4 regions of the Bradyrhizobium sp. BR 1433 genome follow, and region 1 is predicted to be linked to each of the others. Evidence: predicted binding sites of a transcription regulator. Region 1 holds the regulator's gene; each other region holds the start of a gene.
What was found. The regulator PhoB, encoded in region 1, activates phosphate uptake and scavenging genes when phosphate is short. The targets are predictions, from matches to a motif close to TGTCATNNANCTGTCAT.
Positions count from the first base shown of each region.

Region 2: the regulator PhoB is predicted to act here: its motif matches at 2,498-2,514, upstream of ACSKB9_RS06140 (phospholipase C).
Region 3: the regulator PhoB is predicted to act here: its motif matches at 1,663-1,679, upstream of ugpB (sn-glycerol-3-phosphate ABC transporter substrate-binding protein UgpB).
Region 4: the regulator PhoB is predicted to act here: its motif matches at 2,650-2,666, upstream of ACSKB9_RS23600 (alkaline phosphatase).

Region 1 covers NZ_JBPUGG010000001.1:4,269,060-4,272,935, forward strand. Annotated here, with positions in the region: gene ACSKB9_RS20815 (aspartate aminotransferase family protein) at 1-375, opposite strand, end outside; gene ACSKB9_RS20820 (GcrA family cell cycle regulator) at 863-1,375, shown strand; gene phoB (phosphate regulon transcriptional regulator PhoB) at 1,568-2,278, opposite strand; gene phoU (phosphate signaling complex protein PhoU) at 2,424-3,140, opposite strand; gene pstB (phosphate ABC transporter ATP-binding protein PstB) at 3,247-3,876, opposite strand, start outside.
Region 2 covers NZ_JBPUGG010000001.1:1,206,074-1,209,949, forward strand. Annotated here, with positions in the region: gene ACSKB9_RS06135 (cytochrome c peroxidase) at 1-665, opposite strand, end outside; gene ACSKB9_RS06140 (phospholipase C) at 775-2,421, opposite strand; gene ACSKB9_RS06145 (alpha/beta fold hydrolase) at 2,871-3,794, opposite strand; gene hydA (dihydropyrimidinase) at 3,841-3,876, opposite strand, start outside.
Region 3 covers NZ_JBPUGG010000001.1:5,148,241-5,152,116, forward strand. Annotated here, with positions in the region: gene ugpA (sn-glycerol-3-phosphate ABC transporter permease UgpA) at 1-126, opposite strand, end outside; gene ugpB (sn-glycerol-3-phosphate ABC transporter substrate-binding protein UgpB) at 291-1,607, opposite strand; gene ACSKB9_RS24875 (CaiB/BaiF CoA transferase family protein) at 1,895-3,100, opposite strand; gene ACSKB9_RS24880 (organic hydroperoxide resistance protein) at 3,290-3,715, opposite strand.
Region 4 covers NZ_JBPUGG010000001.1:4,894,278-4,898,153, reverse strand. Annotated here, with positions in the region: gene argG (argininosuccinate synthase) at 57-1,394, shown strand; gene ACSKB9_RS23610 (TetR/AcrR family transcriptional regulator) at 1,563-2,150, opposite strand; gene ACSKB9_RS23605 (hypothetical protein) at 2,247-2,612, shown strand; gene ACSKB9_RS23600 (alkaline phosphatase) at 2,723-3,876, shown strand, end outside.

The DNA.
Region 1 (3,876 bases):
GCGGTAGCGCTCGCCATGGCCCTTGGAGAAGTGATAATGGCGGACCAGCTTGATCACGCCCTCCATCGCCTCGGCGCCGGAATTGCAGAAGAACACGAAGTCGGCAAAGCTCTGCTCGCACAGCCGCGCGGCAAGCACCTCGCCGTCCGGGCTCTTGAACAGGTTCGACATGTGCCAGAGCTTGGTCGCCTGTTCCTGCAGCGCCTTGACGAGATACGGATGCGCGTGCCCGAGCGCGTTGACCGCGACGCCCGAGGTGAAATCGAGATAGCGGTCGCCGTTGGTTGCGATCAGCCAGGCGCCCTCACCGCGCTCGAAACCGAGATCGACCCTGGCGAAGACGGGGAGCAGATGCGACGTGGCAGCGTTGGTCATGGCGATCACTGACGGCTTTTGAGCCGACAATTGCCGCGCGCCTTGACGCCAGCGCAGCAACGGCCAGCTTCGGAAAACAAAACGGCCGCCTTTGCGGGCGGCACGTGGCGGGCATTGTATGCTGCGGTCGGTAAGTGTCAATCGCCACGAAGTGGCCTTCCTGCAATGCGAAACGAGCGCAATCCGGGGCATTCCGGTGCGGTGGAAAAGCCTCATCGCAACGCTTAACTGTGTGGGAACATGTGGACGCACGGCCGCGGACTCTTGCGCCAGAGTCACGCCATATTGTAGCGTTTGGCCTGTCGGGTACGACATCTCGTGCGGCGGTACTGGACCCTCTAAGTAGCCTTTGTGTCTCGCGTAAACGTTCGGGCGCAACACCGTGCCCGGCGAGGGCTAAGGGATTCTGGCCGCAGGGATATTTGTCCAGATTGGCTCGCAGCGCCGCTCCAATGCTTGGCCGGCGCTACGCGAAGGGAAGAATGCGATGACTGTATTGACCTGGTCCGACGATCGCGTCGAGCAGCTGAAGAAGCTCTGGGAGTCCGGCCTGTCGGCCAGCCAGATCGCGGCGGAACTTGGCAATGTGACGCGAAACGCCGTGATCGGCAAAGTGCATCGGCTCGGCCTCTCCGGCCGCGCCAAGGCACCCTCCACGGCCGCGCCGCGGCAGCGCAAGGCCCGCCCCGCCCAGCACATGATGCGGGTGGCGCGCCCGGTCTCGCGCGGCAACACCGCGCTGGCGCACGCCTTCGAGGCCGAGATGGAGCCCGATCCGATCTCCTACGACAATGTGGTGCCGATGAGCCAGCGGCTGTCGCTGCTCGAGCTCAACGAGGCCACCTGTCACTGGCCGGTCGGCGATCCCTCGAGCCCGGAATTCTTCTTCTGCGGCGGCAAAGCGCTCGGCGGCCTGCCCTATTGCGCGCATCACTCGCGCGTCGCCTACCAGCCCGCCGCTGATCGCCGCCGGCCGTCGGCGAAACCGCAGATCAAGTGAGCACTCGGGAAAACGACGGAAGACCTCAAAAACAAATCCCCGCGAAAGCGGGGATTTTTTTGTGGCCTCCACCGTCATTGCGAGGAGCGTTAGCGACGAAGCAATCCATCGTTCCGCGTTTGCGGTGAAATGGATTGCTTCGCTACGCTCGCAATGACGACGCTGGATGGGCCGGGGCTAAGCCAACGCCCGTTACGGCTGCGGCTCGGCCTTGGCAAAGCGGTCGTCGAGCGCGTAGCCGGCGCCGCGCACGGTGCGGATCGGATCCTGCTCGCGGCCCGGATTGAGCAGCTTGCGCAGGCGGCCGATATGCACGTCGACGGTGCGCTCGTCGATGTAGATGTCGCGGCCCCAGACGCTGTCGAGCAGTTGCTCGCGGCTGAACACGCGGCCGGGATGCTCGAGGAAGAATTCGAGCAGGCGATACTCGGTCGGCCCGAGATCGATGGGACGGCCCGAGCGCGCCACGCGGCGCTTCTCGCGGTCGAGCTCGATGTCGCCATAGGTCAGCACGGTCGCAAGCCGCTCCGGGCTGGCCCGGCGCAAGAGGCCTTTCACCCGCGCCAGCAACTCCGGCACCGAGAACGGCTTGACGATGTAATCGTCGGCGCCGGTGGCAAGCCCGCGCACGCGCTCGCTTTCCTCGCCGCGCGCGGTCAGCATGATGATCGGAAGCTGCTTGGTCTCGGGCCGCGCCCGCAGGCGGCGGCACAACTCGATGCCGGACAGGCCCGGCAACATCCAGTCGAGCACCACGAGGTCGGGAACGCGCTCCTTCAGCCTTGTATCCGCATCGTCGCCGCGCCCCACCGTCTCGACATCGTAGCCTTCCGCATCGAGATTGTAGCGCAACAGCGTCGTCAGCGCTTCCTCGTCTTCGACTACCAGAATGCGTGCGCTCATCGGTCTAAGTTCTTTCTCTGTGGTGATCCGTTGCCCAGACGCAAACCGAAACGCTTACTTCCTCGAGCATAGTCCCCGCGGAAACGAGTTGTCGCGAGGATCATCCAGTTTCGCTCTTGCCGGTTCCGCGCTTGCCGATCATGCCTCAGTTGCCCGGCACCGTGGTGGCAAAAGTGGTCATGTCGCCCTTCGGGCGCTTGTCGGTGATCTGCTGGCCCTCGATCATGTAGAACACGGTCTCGGCGATATTGGTGGCGTGATCGCCGATCCGCTCGATGTTCTTGGCGCAGAACATCAGATGGATGCAGAACGAGATGTTGCGCGGATCTTCCATCATGTAGGTGAGCAGTTCGCGGAACAGCGAGGTGCAGATCGCATCGACCTCCTCGTCGCCCTTCCAGACGTTCATCGCCGCCGGCAGGTCGTGCGCGGCATAGGCGTCGAGCACCGACTTGACCTGCGACAGCACGAGGTCGGTCATGTGCTCGAGGCCGCGGATCAGCTTCAGCGGCTGGAAATCGCTCTCCAACGCCGCGACGCGCTTGCCCATGTTCTTGGCGAGGTCGCCGATCCGCTCGAGGTCGGTGGCGACGCGCATCGCGCTAACGATCTCACGCAGGTCGATCGCCATCGGCTGGCGGCGGGCGATCGTCAGCACCGCGCGCTCTTCGATGTTGCGCTGCAGATTGTCGATCTCGATGTCGGCGGCGACCACGCGCTTGCCGAGCGCGACGTCGCGACGGATCAGCGCGTCGACCGACTCGGTAATCATCCGTTCGACCAGGCCGCCCATCTCGGCGACCAGGCGGGTCAACTCCTGCAGGTCGCTGTCGAATGCCTTGGCGGTATGTTCAGAAGCCATCGCTTGTCTCCCTCAACCATGATCCCGGGGATCATGGTATCGTGTCGTGAATTTTAGCATGACCTGATCGGAAAACCGGTTTCCACTTTTCCGGATCATGCGCCGGTCAACCGAACCGGCCGGTGATGTAGTCCTGGGTGCGCCGATCGCTCGGTGAGGTGAAGATCTTGTTGGTGTCGTCGAACTCGATCAGCTCGCCGAGATACATGAAGGCGGTCTTGTCGGAGACGCGCGCCGCCTGCTGCATGTTATGGGTGACGATCGCGATCGTGTAGTCCTCGGAGAGCTCCTGGATCAGCTCCTCGACCTTGGCGGTCGAGATCGGGTCGAGCGCCGAGCACGGCTCGTCGAACAGGATCACCTCGGGGCGCACCGCCACGGTGCGCGCGATGCACAGGCGCTGCTGCTGGCCGCCGGAGAGCGACAGGCCGGAGGCGTTCAGCTTGTCCTTGACCTCGTTCCAAAGCGCGCCGCCGCGCAACGCCTTCTCGACCCGGTCGTCCATCTCGGACTTCGAGATCTTCTCGTAGAGGCGGATGCCGAAGGCGATGTTCTCGTAGATCGTCATCGGGAACGGCGTCGGCTTCTGGAACACCATGCCGACGCGCGCGCGCAACAAGTTGAGGTCGAGCTTGGGGTCGAGAATGTTGGTCTGGTCCAGCATCAGCTGGCCGACCGCGCGCTGGCCCGGATACAGGTCATACATCCGGTTGAAGATGCGCAGCAGGGTCGACTT
Region 2 (3,876 bases), 3.1 Mb from region 1:
AGCAGCCGCGTACTGTCGAAGACACCGGCGCCGAACAGCTCGGCGAAGCGCGGCGCGTAGCTCGCCTGGCGCAGCTTCTGCGCCACGATTTCGATGCTGCCGCCGTCCATCTCGTTGGGATCGAGCAGCGGGAATATCGCCTGGTCCTGCAGCGTATCGGCGCGGCCGTCCCAGAACAGTCCGCCCTGCGGCACGATGTAGACCGCCGAGGCGGCAGTGCCGGTCGCGACCTTCTTGGCGCGCGGAGCCTGCTGGCCGAGCGCGGCCAGTTGCGCGAAGTCGACGACATTGTCGTCTTCGTCCTTTTCCGGCCCGATGCTGAAATTCGGCTGCCGCTCGAGATAGGTCAGGCCCGGCACGGCGCGTGTCCCTTGCCGGGATTGCGCGGGCCCGCCGAGCATCACCGGCCCATCATTGGGTGGCCCATAGGCGTGGTCCGGACTGTGACAGGACGCGCATGACAATGCGCCCGACGAGGACAGCGACGCGTCGAAAAAAATCTTCTGGCCGAGCTGCGCCATGGCGGACAGCGGAGCAACAGGCGGACGCCTGAGCTGCACCGGGTTCGGATTGGTCCCCGGAAGTCCCTGCGTCTCGACGGCCGCAACGGCGCCGGCCATGCACAGCAGGCCGGCGCCGAGAAGCCACAAGGTGCGGCCATTCATATCAGATCCAGTGTCGTTAAGCGTTTTCGCGCGAACTGGAGACCAGTTCGCGCGAGCAGAACGCGTCAGGGCAGAGCTTCGGTTCTGATTGGATCAGAACCGAAGGGCGTTAGTGGTGATGGTGATCGTCCGGCGCGCTGACGATGACGGTGCCGGCGGTCGGATCGAGAAACAGCGTGTCCTGCCGGTACTCGTGGTCCTGGCCGTGGCCGCGCTCGAAGTCGAACATGTCGGCGATCGATTCGACGTTGTCGTCGAACGAGCCGCCGCCGAGACGCTGGCCGTGCAGCCAGTTGTCCTCGATGAAGCGAACGACGGAGGCCTGCGAGATGCGGGTGTGGCTGACGTAATTCCGCTTGGCGAAGGGCGAGATCACCAGGAACGGGACACGCGTACCGGGACCGCAGCGGCCGTTTACCGGCTGGCCGTTGAGGCCGTTCGGCGGCGTCTGCCTGCCGATACCGCGACCGCACTGGCCGGGACCGTTGACCTGGTCGGCGGTGGGATCATACGAGGCGCTGATCGGTGCAAGGTACTGGTGGTCGTACCAGCCGTCGGAGTCGTCATAGGTGACGATGACGGCGGTCTCGCCCCACTCCTTCTGCTTCTGCAGGAAGTTGATCAGCTCGACATTGCCGGCCTGCTCATCGAGCGGATCGGAGTTGCCAGGATGACCGTCCTGATAGGCCGGCATCTTGATGTAGGAGACGGCCGGGAAGTTGCCGGCCTTCACCGAAGCATAGAAGTCCTCGAGATCGTAGGCATGATTGGCCGGATCGAGCGTCTTGCTGCCGGGCATATAGGAGTGTCCGACCGCATTCACCGAGCTCGGCCGCGCATGGGTCGGGTTCGCGGTCGACTTGTAGTACTGGAACCAGGCGTGGTGCGGGATGTAGTCCACGACGGTGCCGTTGACGTTGCTCGAGAACGTGCTGCGGCCGCAGTTGGTGGTGCCGTTGCTGTTCTTGAGCGTCAGGTCGAAGCCGCCCATGAAGCTGCCCCAGCTAATCTGCTCGGCATTGAGCAGGTCGCCGATGTTCTTGCTGGTCATCAGGACCTGGCTGGTCGTGCTCGAGCAGGCATCGTAGGCAGGGTCGGTATCACCGATCAGCGTCAGGCCGCCCTGGCCGTCGGCGATCGACGATGACGAGCCGACGATGTTCTGCGCGCCGTTGGTCTGACCGGAGATCACCTCGAGCGCGCCGGGCGTCGACGGACCAAAGGTGTCGGTCCAGCTGTTGTCGCTCATCGCGAAGTTCTGGGCATAATTCCAGAACGCGGTGACGGTGTTGCCGTCGAAATAGCCCATCACCTGCCCGTTGGTGCCGAACGCGCCGACGCCGCCGGCGGTGCCGCGACCGGTGAATTTCGGAAACAGGTCTTCCTTGCCGTTGTCGACTGCCTGCTGCTCGGGCGTGTAGGCGTGGTTCTGCGACTTGGTGTTGGCCTGGGTGCGGTCGAGGCGGAACGGATTGGTTGCGCCGGTGCCGTTGGCCGGGTTGTTGTTCGGGTTGTTGGTCAACAGATTGGCGCTGGCGAGGTTGTTGACCTTCGGCGTATGCGGCTTCGCCGTGAACGGAATCGAGCCGCTCGGGTTGGTCGCAACCGGGTAGGTTGCGAAGTAGTGATCGAACGAGCGGTTCTCGTTGAAGATGACGACGAGATGCTTGATCGGCGTTTGGGTGTGGATGTCGTGCGGATGATGATCGTGGCCGCTATTGCCCTTGTTGTCGTCCTGAGCGGCGGCGCTGCACATCACCGCAGCGGCAGCAACCAGACAAACTCCGACCGTCGAAAGAAATTTGGCTTTCACCGTAGTGCCCCTTTTTATTTTTAAGGATTTATGACGTCGACCTGCGACAAGTTATCCACCACCGATGACAGCGCTGTGTCGGTCGAATGAATGCGACGAACGATGATGCGCGCTCATGTCCGCATCGGTTGCAGATATCGGGGGACCAATCTTTGCGCGCATGGCAGACGTTACTCCTCACGCGAGCGGCTATCCGTGGACGCGGCTTCGGTCACGAGACTTGGAATTGAAAGGATCGCGTTGGAGATGACTGCAGCAGTCAGCAATCATGCGAACAGGTTGTGCACCGCCGGCTGTCGCGGCTTGCTCACGCCCGAAAAAAATCCGCGCTTTCCGGGGGTGTGTCCCGAAAAGCGCGGATGCTTGGTCTGGTGGCGGGTGAAGGCCGCGATTCAACTCGGCGTGAAGCCTACCCCTTCATTCCCGTGATCGAAGCACTGAATTCCCGTGATCGAAGCACTGACCGCGCGCGGATCGCGCTGCGGCCAGCGGCCGCTCTCGACCTGCGCCAGGAATTCGCCGACGATCCGGTTGTATTCGTCGGGCTCCTCGATGTTGATGGCGTGGCCGCAGTTCGGCATCACCGCGAGCGCGGCCGACGGGATGCTCTGCTTCATCAGGATGCCCGGCAGCAGGCAAGGCCAATCCTCGTCGCCGGTGATGATCAGCGTCGGCACCTTGATCCGCTTCATCTCGTCGACCAGCGTGTAGAGCGAAGGGCGCTCCTTCTGTACGCCCTGCTGGGTGTTGGCCGATCCCACCGCCGAATGCTCGGCCAGCATGGCCTTGAACTCGGCATGGCCGCGCGGGTCCTTGTTCTCGTACTGCACGCGGGTCGGCCCGTAGGCGTAGCGCTCGGCGAAGGTCGGCATGCCCTCCTTGCGGATCATGCCCGCGATCACGTCGGCCTCGGCGCGAAACGTCTCGCGCTTATCGAGCTCGGCGCCGTAGCCGCAGCCACCGATGCATAGCGACAGCGCCCGATCAGGGTGACGTAATCCGAAATGCAGCGTCGCAAAGCCGCCCATCGACAGACCGACGATATGCGCCTTCGGCGCGCCGATATGATCGAGCACCGCCAGGATATCGTCGGCGGCGCGCGCCTGCGAATAGGACGAGACCTGCTCCGGCACATCCGACGGCGGAAAGCCGCGCGCATTGTAGGCGATGGTCCGGAAGCGCTTGCCGAAGTGCCGCATCTGCGGCTCGTAGCTGCGCAAGTCGCCGGCGAACTCGTGAACCAGGATCACCGGATGCCCCGATCCGGTCTCCTCGAAATAGAGCCGCATTCCGTCGTCTGTCACAGCATAGGGCATGTTGATCTCCTGCCTTCTCTCTTTGCTTGTTACGGATTTGGTCGCGTTACGGAATGGTCGCGGCCTTCGGCGGCTTGGCGCG
Region 3 (3,876 bases), 880 kb from region 1:
CAGCAGGAAGGATTGGATCACCGCCTGCACGGCCGGCCAGTAGAAAAAGATCAGGACGATCGCCAGTTGCGGGGCAACCAGCGCGTAAGGCAACAGCTTTGATTGGAAAATCGCTTGCTTTTGCATGGGCTCGGAAGAAAGGGCAGGCCGCGGGTGCGGCCTGCCGGTTGATGACCCTAAAGCGCGATGAGATGAGGTTGGATCGTCATCGCGCTTTAGCTTGTCGTCTGGGCATGATCTTTTCGGAAAACCGCTTCGCACTTTTCCGGATCATGCCCGAAGGCATCATGTCAGCGGACGGCGGTCTTTTCAAACTGCCGCAGCATCTGGTTGCCGCGTTCGACGGCGGCGTCCAGCGCCTGTTTGGCGGTCTTCTTGCCGGCCAGCGCCTGCTCGATCTCCTCCGACCACATGTCGCGCAGCTGCACCATGTTGCCGAGGCGCAGGCCGCGGGAATTCGCGGTCGGCTCCTTGTTGGTGAGCTCGAGCAGCGGGGTCTCGAGATAGGGCTGGTCCTTGTAGAAGCCCTCTTCCTTGGCCTTGGCGTAGGCCGCCTTGGTGATCGGCAGATAGCCCGAGGCCTTGTGGATCCAGATTTGGCGGTCGGTGTCCGAGAGGAAGGTCAGGAACTTGGCCACGCCCTTGTATTCCTCGGCCGACTTGCCGCCCATCACCCAGAGCGAGGCGCCGCCGATGATCGAGTTCTGCGGCGCGCCCTTGACGTCGGGATAATACGGCATCGGCGCCGCGGTGAAGTTGAACTTGGCCTGCGCCTTGACGTTGCCGAAGAAGGCCGACGAGGTCAGGTAGATCGGACACTCGCCCGAGGTGAAGCGGCCCTCGCCGGTGTTGGTGCGGCCGGCATAGTCGTAGGTCTTGTCCTTCTGCAGCTCGACGAGGTTCTCGAGATGCTTGACCTGCAGCGGACCGTTGAACTCGAGCACGGTGTCGAAGCCGTCGAGGCCGTTGGCCTTGCTGGCGAGCGGCACGTTGTGCCAGGCCGAGAGCTGCTCGAGATTGACCCAGGTCACCCAGGAGCCGGAGAAGCCGCAGGTGGCGTAGCCGGCCGCCTTCAGCTTCTTGGCGTCGTCGAACACTTGCGGCCAGGTCTTCGGAATCTCCGCGATGTTGGCCTTCTTCAGCGCATCGAGATTGATCCACATCACCGTCGACGACGAATTGAAGGGGAACGACAGCATCTCGCCCTTGGAGGTCGAGTAGTAGCCGGTGATCGCGGGCAAATAGACGCCCGGATCGAACTTCTCGCCGGCGTCGGCCATCAGCTTGTAGACCGGTTTGACGGCGCCGGTGGCGGCCATCATCGTCGCGGTGCCGACCTCGAACACCTGCATGATATGCGGCGCGTTGCCGGCGCGGAACGCGGCGATGCCGGCGTTCATGGTGTCGGCGTAGCCGCCCTTGTAGGTCGGGATCACCTTGTAGTCGGATTGCGAGGTGTTGAAGTCGTTGGCCAGCTTGACGATGACGTCGTTGTTGGCGCCGGTCATCGCGTGCCACCACTGGATCTCGGTCACCGCGAACGCGGGCGACGCGAATGCAAGCGCGGCAGCGGCTGCCGCGGCAGCGCCTAGTCGTCGAAAGAACATCAAAACCCCTCCCAATTGGAACGTCGTCTTTCGTTGCGCGCGTTATCAGCGCCGGATGACGTTCGAATGACCGTATAAACGAAAGTCATGGTAGGGGGAAGCCGAAGCGAAGGGAAGCGGTAAAAAAGGCGAAGACCGCAGCCGCATCCGTGCGGTGCAACGCCGGCCGCGACGCTGCACCGCAGTGTTGATGCGTCGGCCGGTTCGACGGGCCGACGCATCAGCTTTGTCCTGACGCGAACTGATCTCCATCCCGCAATCACGTGCGGAACAGGCTCAAAACGCCTTTAGCGCTTGCGCTGGGGACCGCAGACCACGCCCTTTTCAACCAGGCCGTTGATCTCGTCCTTCGAGTAGCCGAATTCGCCGAGCACTTCCGCGGCGTGCTGGCTGAACTTCGGCGGCGTGCGGCGCAGGTTCGGCTTGGTGCGTTCGAGGCGGATCGGCGAGGCGACGCCCTTGTACCAATCCTTCTCGATGATGTCGCCGCGATGAATGGTGTGCGGGTTGGTCAGCGCCTGGTCGATCTTCTGCACCGGGCCCGCCGGCAGGCCGGCGGCGAGCAGCCGGTTGCACAGCGGCTCGGCCTCGTGCTGGCTGAACACCGCAGCCAGCTCGACGCGGAGCGCATCGCGGTTGGCGATGCGGTCCTTGTTGCGGGCAAAGCGCGGATCAGTGCCGAGCTCGGGCTTGCCAATCTCCTTGGCGAGCTTGCGGAAGGTTCCGTCATTGCCGACGCCGATGAAGATGTTGTCGGTCTTGGTCGGGAAGATCGCGTAAGGAACGAGGTTGGGATGCTCGTTGCCGGTGAGCGACGGCGGCTTGCCGTGCATGAAGTAATTCGCGGTGTGCGGATGCATGATCGCGAGCCCGGTCTCGTACAGCGTCGTCTCGATGAACTGGCCGAGCCCCGACCGCTGCCGCTCCGACAGCGCCATCAGGATGCCGATCGTGGCGTAGAGCCCGGTGGTGATGTCGACCAGCGGCACGCCGATCCGCATCGGGCCGCTCTCCGGCGAGCCGGTCGCCGCGATCATGCCGGTCATCGCCTGGATGATCGCGTCATAGCCGGGATTGCCGCCGCGCGGGCCGTCGGCGCCGAAGCCGGAGATCCGGCAATGCACGAGGCGCGGAAATTTCGCGCGCAGCACGTCGTTGCCGATGCCCCATTTGTCGAGCGTGCCCGGCTTGAAATTCTCGATCAGCACGTCGGCGGTCTCGAGCATCTTGATCAGCACCGCACGCCCGCCCTCGGAAGCGAGGTCGAGGCCGATCGAGCGCTTGTTGCGGTTGATGCCGACGAAATAGGCCGCGTCTTCTTCGTGGAAGGGAGGACCCCAGTCCCGCACCTCGTCGCCGGCGGGCGGCTCGACCTTGATCACGTCGGCGCCGTGGTCGGCGAGAATCTGGGTGCGATACGGACCGCCGAGCACGCGCGTCAGATCGATCACGCGCAGGCCGGTCATCGCGCCCGTAGCCGCTGGGGTATTCATGGAAGCAACCTTCGCTCAGTTGGGATCAGATAACGAGGGTCCCAGAGCTAACGGTCTTCAGCCGGGGCAGCAATGCTTCCGTCGGCGCAGGCCCATGCAGCAGGCGGCGCATGCGTTCGCCAAGCGAACCAGCCGCTGAAAGAGCAATGGTCCGCCACGTGTTGCGGCGGACCATTGCGTGATGTGGAATTAGACGACGCTCAGCTTGACGTCGACATTGCCGCGGGTCGCGTTGGAATAGGGGCGCACATGGTGGGCCTTCTCGACCAGCGCTTCGGCATCGTTGCGCGCAAGGCCGGGCAGCGACACCGCGAGCTCGACGGCGAGGCCGAAGCCGCCTTCCGAGCGCGGGCCGATGCCGACCGTCGAGGTCACCGAGGCGTCGGCGGGAACCTTGGGGCCGCCCTGCGAGGCCACGAACTTCATCGCGCCGATGAAGCAGGCGGCATAGCCGGCCGCGAACAGCTGCTCCGGATTGTTGCCGGCACCGCCGCCGCCACCGAGCTCCTTCGGGGTCGTGAGCTTGACGTCGAGTGCGCCGTCGAGCGTCGCCGCATGGCCGTCGCGGCCGCCGGTTGCCTTGGCGCTGGTCTTGTAGAGCACGTTCACAGACATCGTGGTCTCCCTTGGTGGGTGGGCTTGAATTCGATGACGCATGTATTGCACGCAAATAGATTGCGCACAATATAAAATATGCGGTCTCACATTTAATTGTTCGCAATTGAATCCGCGGTCCCGTGAGCCCAGAATGACCCGGAAACGAGATGGATTCGATG
Region 4 (3,876 bases), 630 kb from region 1:
AATTTGATATTCGGCCTGCTCAATCACCACCGATTTCGACCCGATTGGACCGTTCCATGAGTACGATTTTGAAAAGCCTGCCCACCGGCGAGAAAGTCGGCATCGCGTTCTCGGGCGGGCTCGACACCTCAGCGGCGCTGCTCTGGATGAAGCTGAAAGGCGCCAAGGTCTTCGCCTATACCGCTAATCTCGGCCAGCCCGACGAAGCCGACTACGACGCGATCCCGCGCAAGGCGATGGATTTCGGCGCCGAGAAGGCCCGCCTGGTCGATTGCCGCACCCAGCTGGTCCATGAGGGCATCGCCGCGATCCAGTCCGGCGCGTTCCACATCTCGACCGGCGGCATCACCTATTTCAACACCACGCCGCTCGGCCGCGCGGTAACCGGCACCATGCTGGTCGCGGCGATGCAGGAGGACGGCGTCAACATCTGGGGCGACGGCTCGACCTTTAAGGGCAACGACATCGAGCGCTTCTATCGCTACGGCCTGCTGACCAACCCGAGCCTGCGCATTTACAAGCCCTGGCTCGACCAGCAGTTCATCGACGAGCTCGGCGGCCGCGCCGAGATGTCGGCCTTCATGACCGCGCAAGGCTTCGCCTACAAGATGAGCGCGGAGAAGGCGTATTCGACCGACAGCAATCTGCTCGGCGCGACGCATGAGGCCAAGGATCTCGAGAGCCTTGCGAGCGGCATCACCATCGTCAACCCGATCATGGGCGTGCCGTTCTGGCGCGCCGATTGCGACGTCAAGGCCGAGAAGGTCGTGGTGCGGTTCGAGGAGGGCCAGCCGGTCGCGCTGAACGGCAAGACGTTTGCCGATCCGGTCGCGCTGTTCCTCGAAGCCAATGCGATCGGCGGCCGCCACGGCCTCGGCATGAGCGACCAGATCGAGAACCGCATCATCGAAGCCAAGAGCCGCGGCATCTACGAGGCGCCCGGCATGGCGCTGCTGCACATCGCCTATGAGCGTCTCGTCACCGGCATCCACAATGAGGATACCATCGAGCAGTACCGCATCAGCGGCATGCGGCTCGGCCGCTTGCTCTATCAGGGCCGCTGGTTCGATTCGCAGGCCTTGATGCTGCGCGAGACCGCGCAGCGCTGGGTGGCGCGGGCCGTCACCGGCGAGGTGACGCTCGAGCTGCGCCGCGGCAACGACTACTCGATATCAAACACCGAGAGCCCGAACCTGACCTACGCGCCGGACCGGCTCAGCATGGAGAAGGTCGAGGACGCCGCCTTCACGCCGGCCGACCGCATCGGCCAGCTGACGATGCGCAACCTCGACATTGCTGACACCCGCGCCAAGCTCGGCCTGTACAACAAGACTGGCCTCATCTCGAGCGGCGAAGGCTCGCAGATCTTCCAGCTCGAGAACGACAAGGACTGAGGCGGCAAGTCGCGCCGCAAATTCGCTGTCGTCCCGGCGAAGGCCGGGACCCATAACCACGACCTTCAATTGTTGCGAAACGCTGGGGCCACAGCGCGCTTCGACAACGATACCCGGTGATAACGGGTCCCGGCCTTCGCCGGGACGACGTGGGCAGGGAGTCTTTGCCTACTTCACCCTCAGCGCATCGAGCAGCGAGCGGAAGGCGCGCGCGTAATCGGTGCCGGTCTTGCCGATGTCCGGCCCCGCGGAGACCGCGACCGCGGCTTCCGTCACCGCGCCGAGCAGCAGCCGCGCCAGCGGCTCGATCGGCTGCTTGGCGATCACGCCGGCCTCCATCGCGGCCGCCAGCGCGCGCGGGAACTTGCCGCCGAAATGTTTCGCGTCGATCTCGCGCCAGCGTTCCCAGCCCAGCACGGCGGGGCCGTCGCGCAAGATGATCTGGCCGGTCGGGCCTTTCGAGCACGCCGCGAAATAGCCCTGCGTGCCCGCCGCCATCGCCGCCAGCGGATCGTTCTCGGTGCGCGAGATGCGGTCGAGATCGGCGACGAGGTCGATCGACACCTGCTCGAACACCGCCTCGAACACCGCCTCCTTGGTCGCGAAGTGATGATAGACCGCGCCCTTGGCGACACGCGCGCCGGCGGCGATGTCGTCCATCGTCGCAGCGGCGAAGCCGCGCTCGCCAAAAATGCGCCGCGCCGCCTTGACGATGGCGGCTCTGGTTTTCTCGCGCCGTTCGGCCTGGGTTGCCATGGCGCATCTCTAGCCCAGTTCCAGACGCAAGCCAATTGACTTACCGACTACCAGTCGATAAATACCGACTATAAGTCGGTAAATGGAGAATGCCCGATGCCCTCGCTTAGGACGTTGCAAGCCTTCGCCGACACGGTCGAGTCCAACGACCATGTCGGCGCGATCAGGAACTTCTATTCAGTCGATGCCCGCACCCAGGAGAATGACGGCGAGTGGCGGGTCGGCCGCGAGGCGCTGGCGGCGCGCGAGGCGGCGGTGCTGGCCGCGGTCGCCGGCGTCAAGACCACGCGGCTCGGGCCGCTCCTGCTCGACGGCGATCATTCGGCGATCTGCTGGCGCTTCGAATTCACCGGCAAGGACGGCAAGGTCCGCAGCATGGAGGAGGTCGCCTGGCAGACCTGGCGCGGCGAGGAGCTCGTCGAAGAGCGCTTCTTCTACGATCCGCAGCAGATGGCGCGCTGAAATCGCGCTGGTCCTTGCGGCAATACGCCCCGGCGCGCCTCATTGCGCCGTCATCTGCCGCCACTAGCCTTCGCCCGATGCGCATGATGCGCGAGGGCGGAGCATCGATCATGATCAGGTCAGTGGCCGGTATGGCCGTCACGCTGGCGTTGTCGGCAGCGCCGGCGTTCGCCCAGACGATCTATCCGATCGATCGCGCCGATATCCTCGTCGGCGCCAAATTCGACTTCAAGGTCGAGCTTCCGGGGGTGGTCGATCAAGCAAAGCTCAAGGTCACGCTGAACGGCGCGGACTATGCCGCGGTGTTCGGCCAGGGCGGCACATTCACCGCGCGCGAGGCCGGCCGGGAGCAGTCGGCGCTGTTGCTGCGCGATGTCTCGCTCGCCAAGCCCGGGCAGGTCGCTGTCGAAGTCAGCGACGGCACGCAGAGCCGGACCGTGACCTGGACCGTCTACGACACCGGGCCGCGCAAGGCCAGGAACGTGATCCTGTTCATCGGCGACGGGATGTCGCCGTCGCATCGCGTCGCCGCACGAATCCTCTCCAAGGGAATCGCGGAGGGCAAGAGCCGCGGCAAGCTCGCGATCGACGACATGCCGCATATGGCGTTGGTCGCGACGGCGGGCTCGGACTCGATCATCACCGATTCGGCGAATGCCGCGAGCGCTTACGCCACCGGCCACAAGGCCGCGGTCAATGCGCTCGGTGTCTATGCCGATCGCACGCCCGATCAGCTCGACGATCCCAGGGTCGAGACAATCGCGAGCCTCGCCAAGCGCCGGGCGGGCCTCGCCATCGGTATCGTGACCAACACCGAGGTCGAGGATGCGACCCCGGCGGCGATCGTTGCGCATACCCGCCGCCGCGCCGCCTATGACGCGATCGTCGCGCAATATTTCGACGCGAAGCCCGACGTGCTGATGGGCGGCGGCTCCGCGAACTTCCTGCCGCAATCCACGTCCGGATCGAAACGCAAGGATAATGTCGATTATCTCGCGCGCTTCCGCGATGCCGGCTATCCGGTCGCAACCACCGCAAGCGAACTCGCCACGCTCGCGGCCAAACCTGATACCCACCAATTGCTCGGCCTGTTCGCCGCCGGCAACATGGACGGCGCGCTCGACCGCAAGTTCCTGAAGGGAGGCGGCGTCAAGAAATTCCCCGCACAGCCGGACCTGACCGAGCAGGTCCAGGCCGCGCTCACAGTGTTGTCGAAACACGAGGCCGGTTTCTTCCTGATGGTCGAGTCCGGCCTGATCGACAA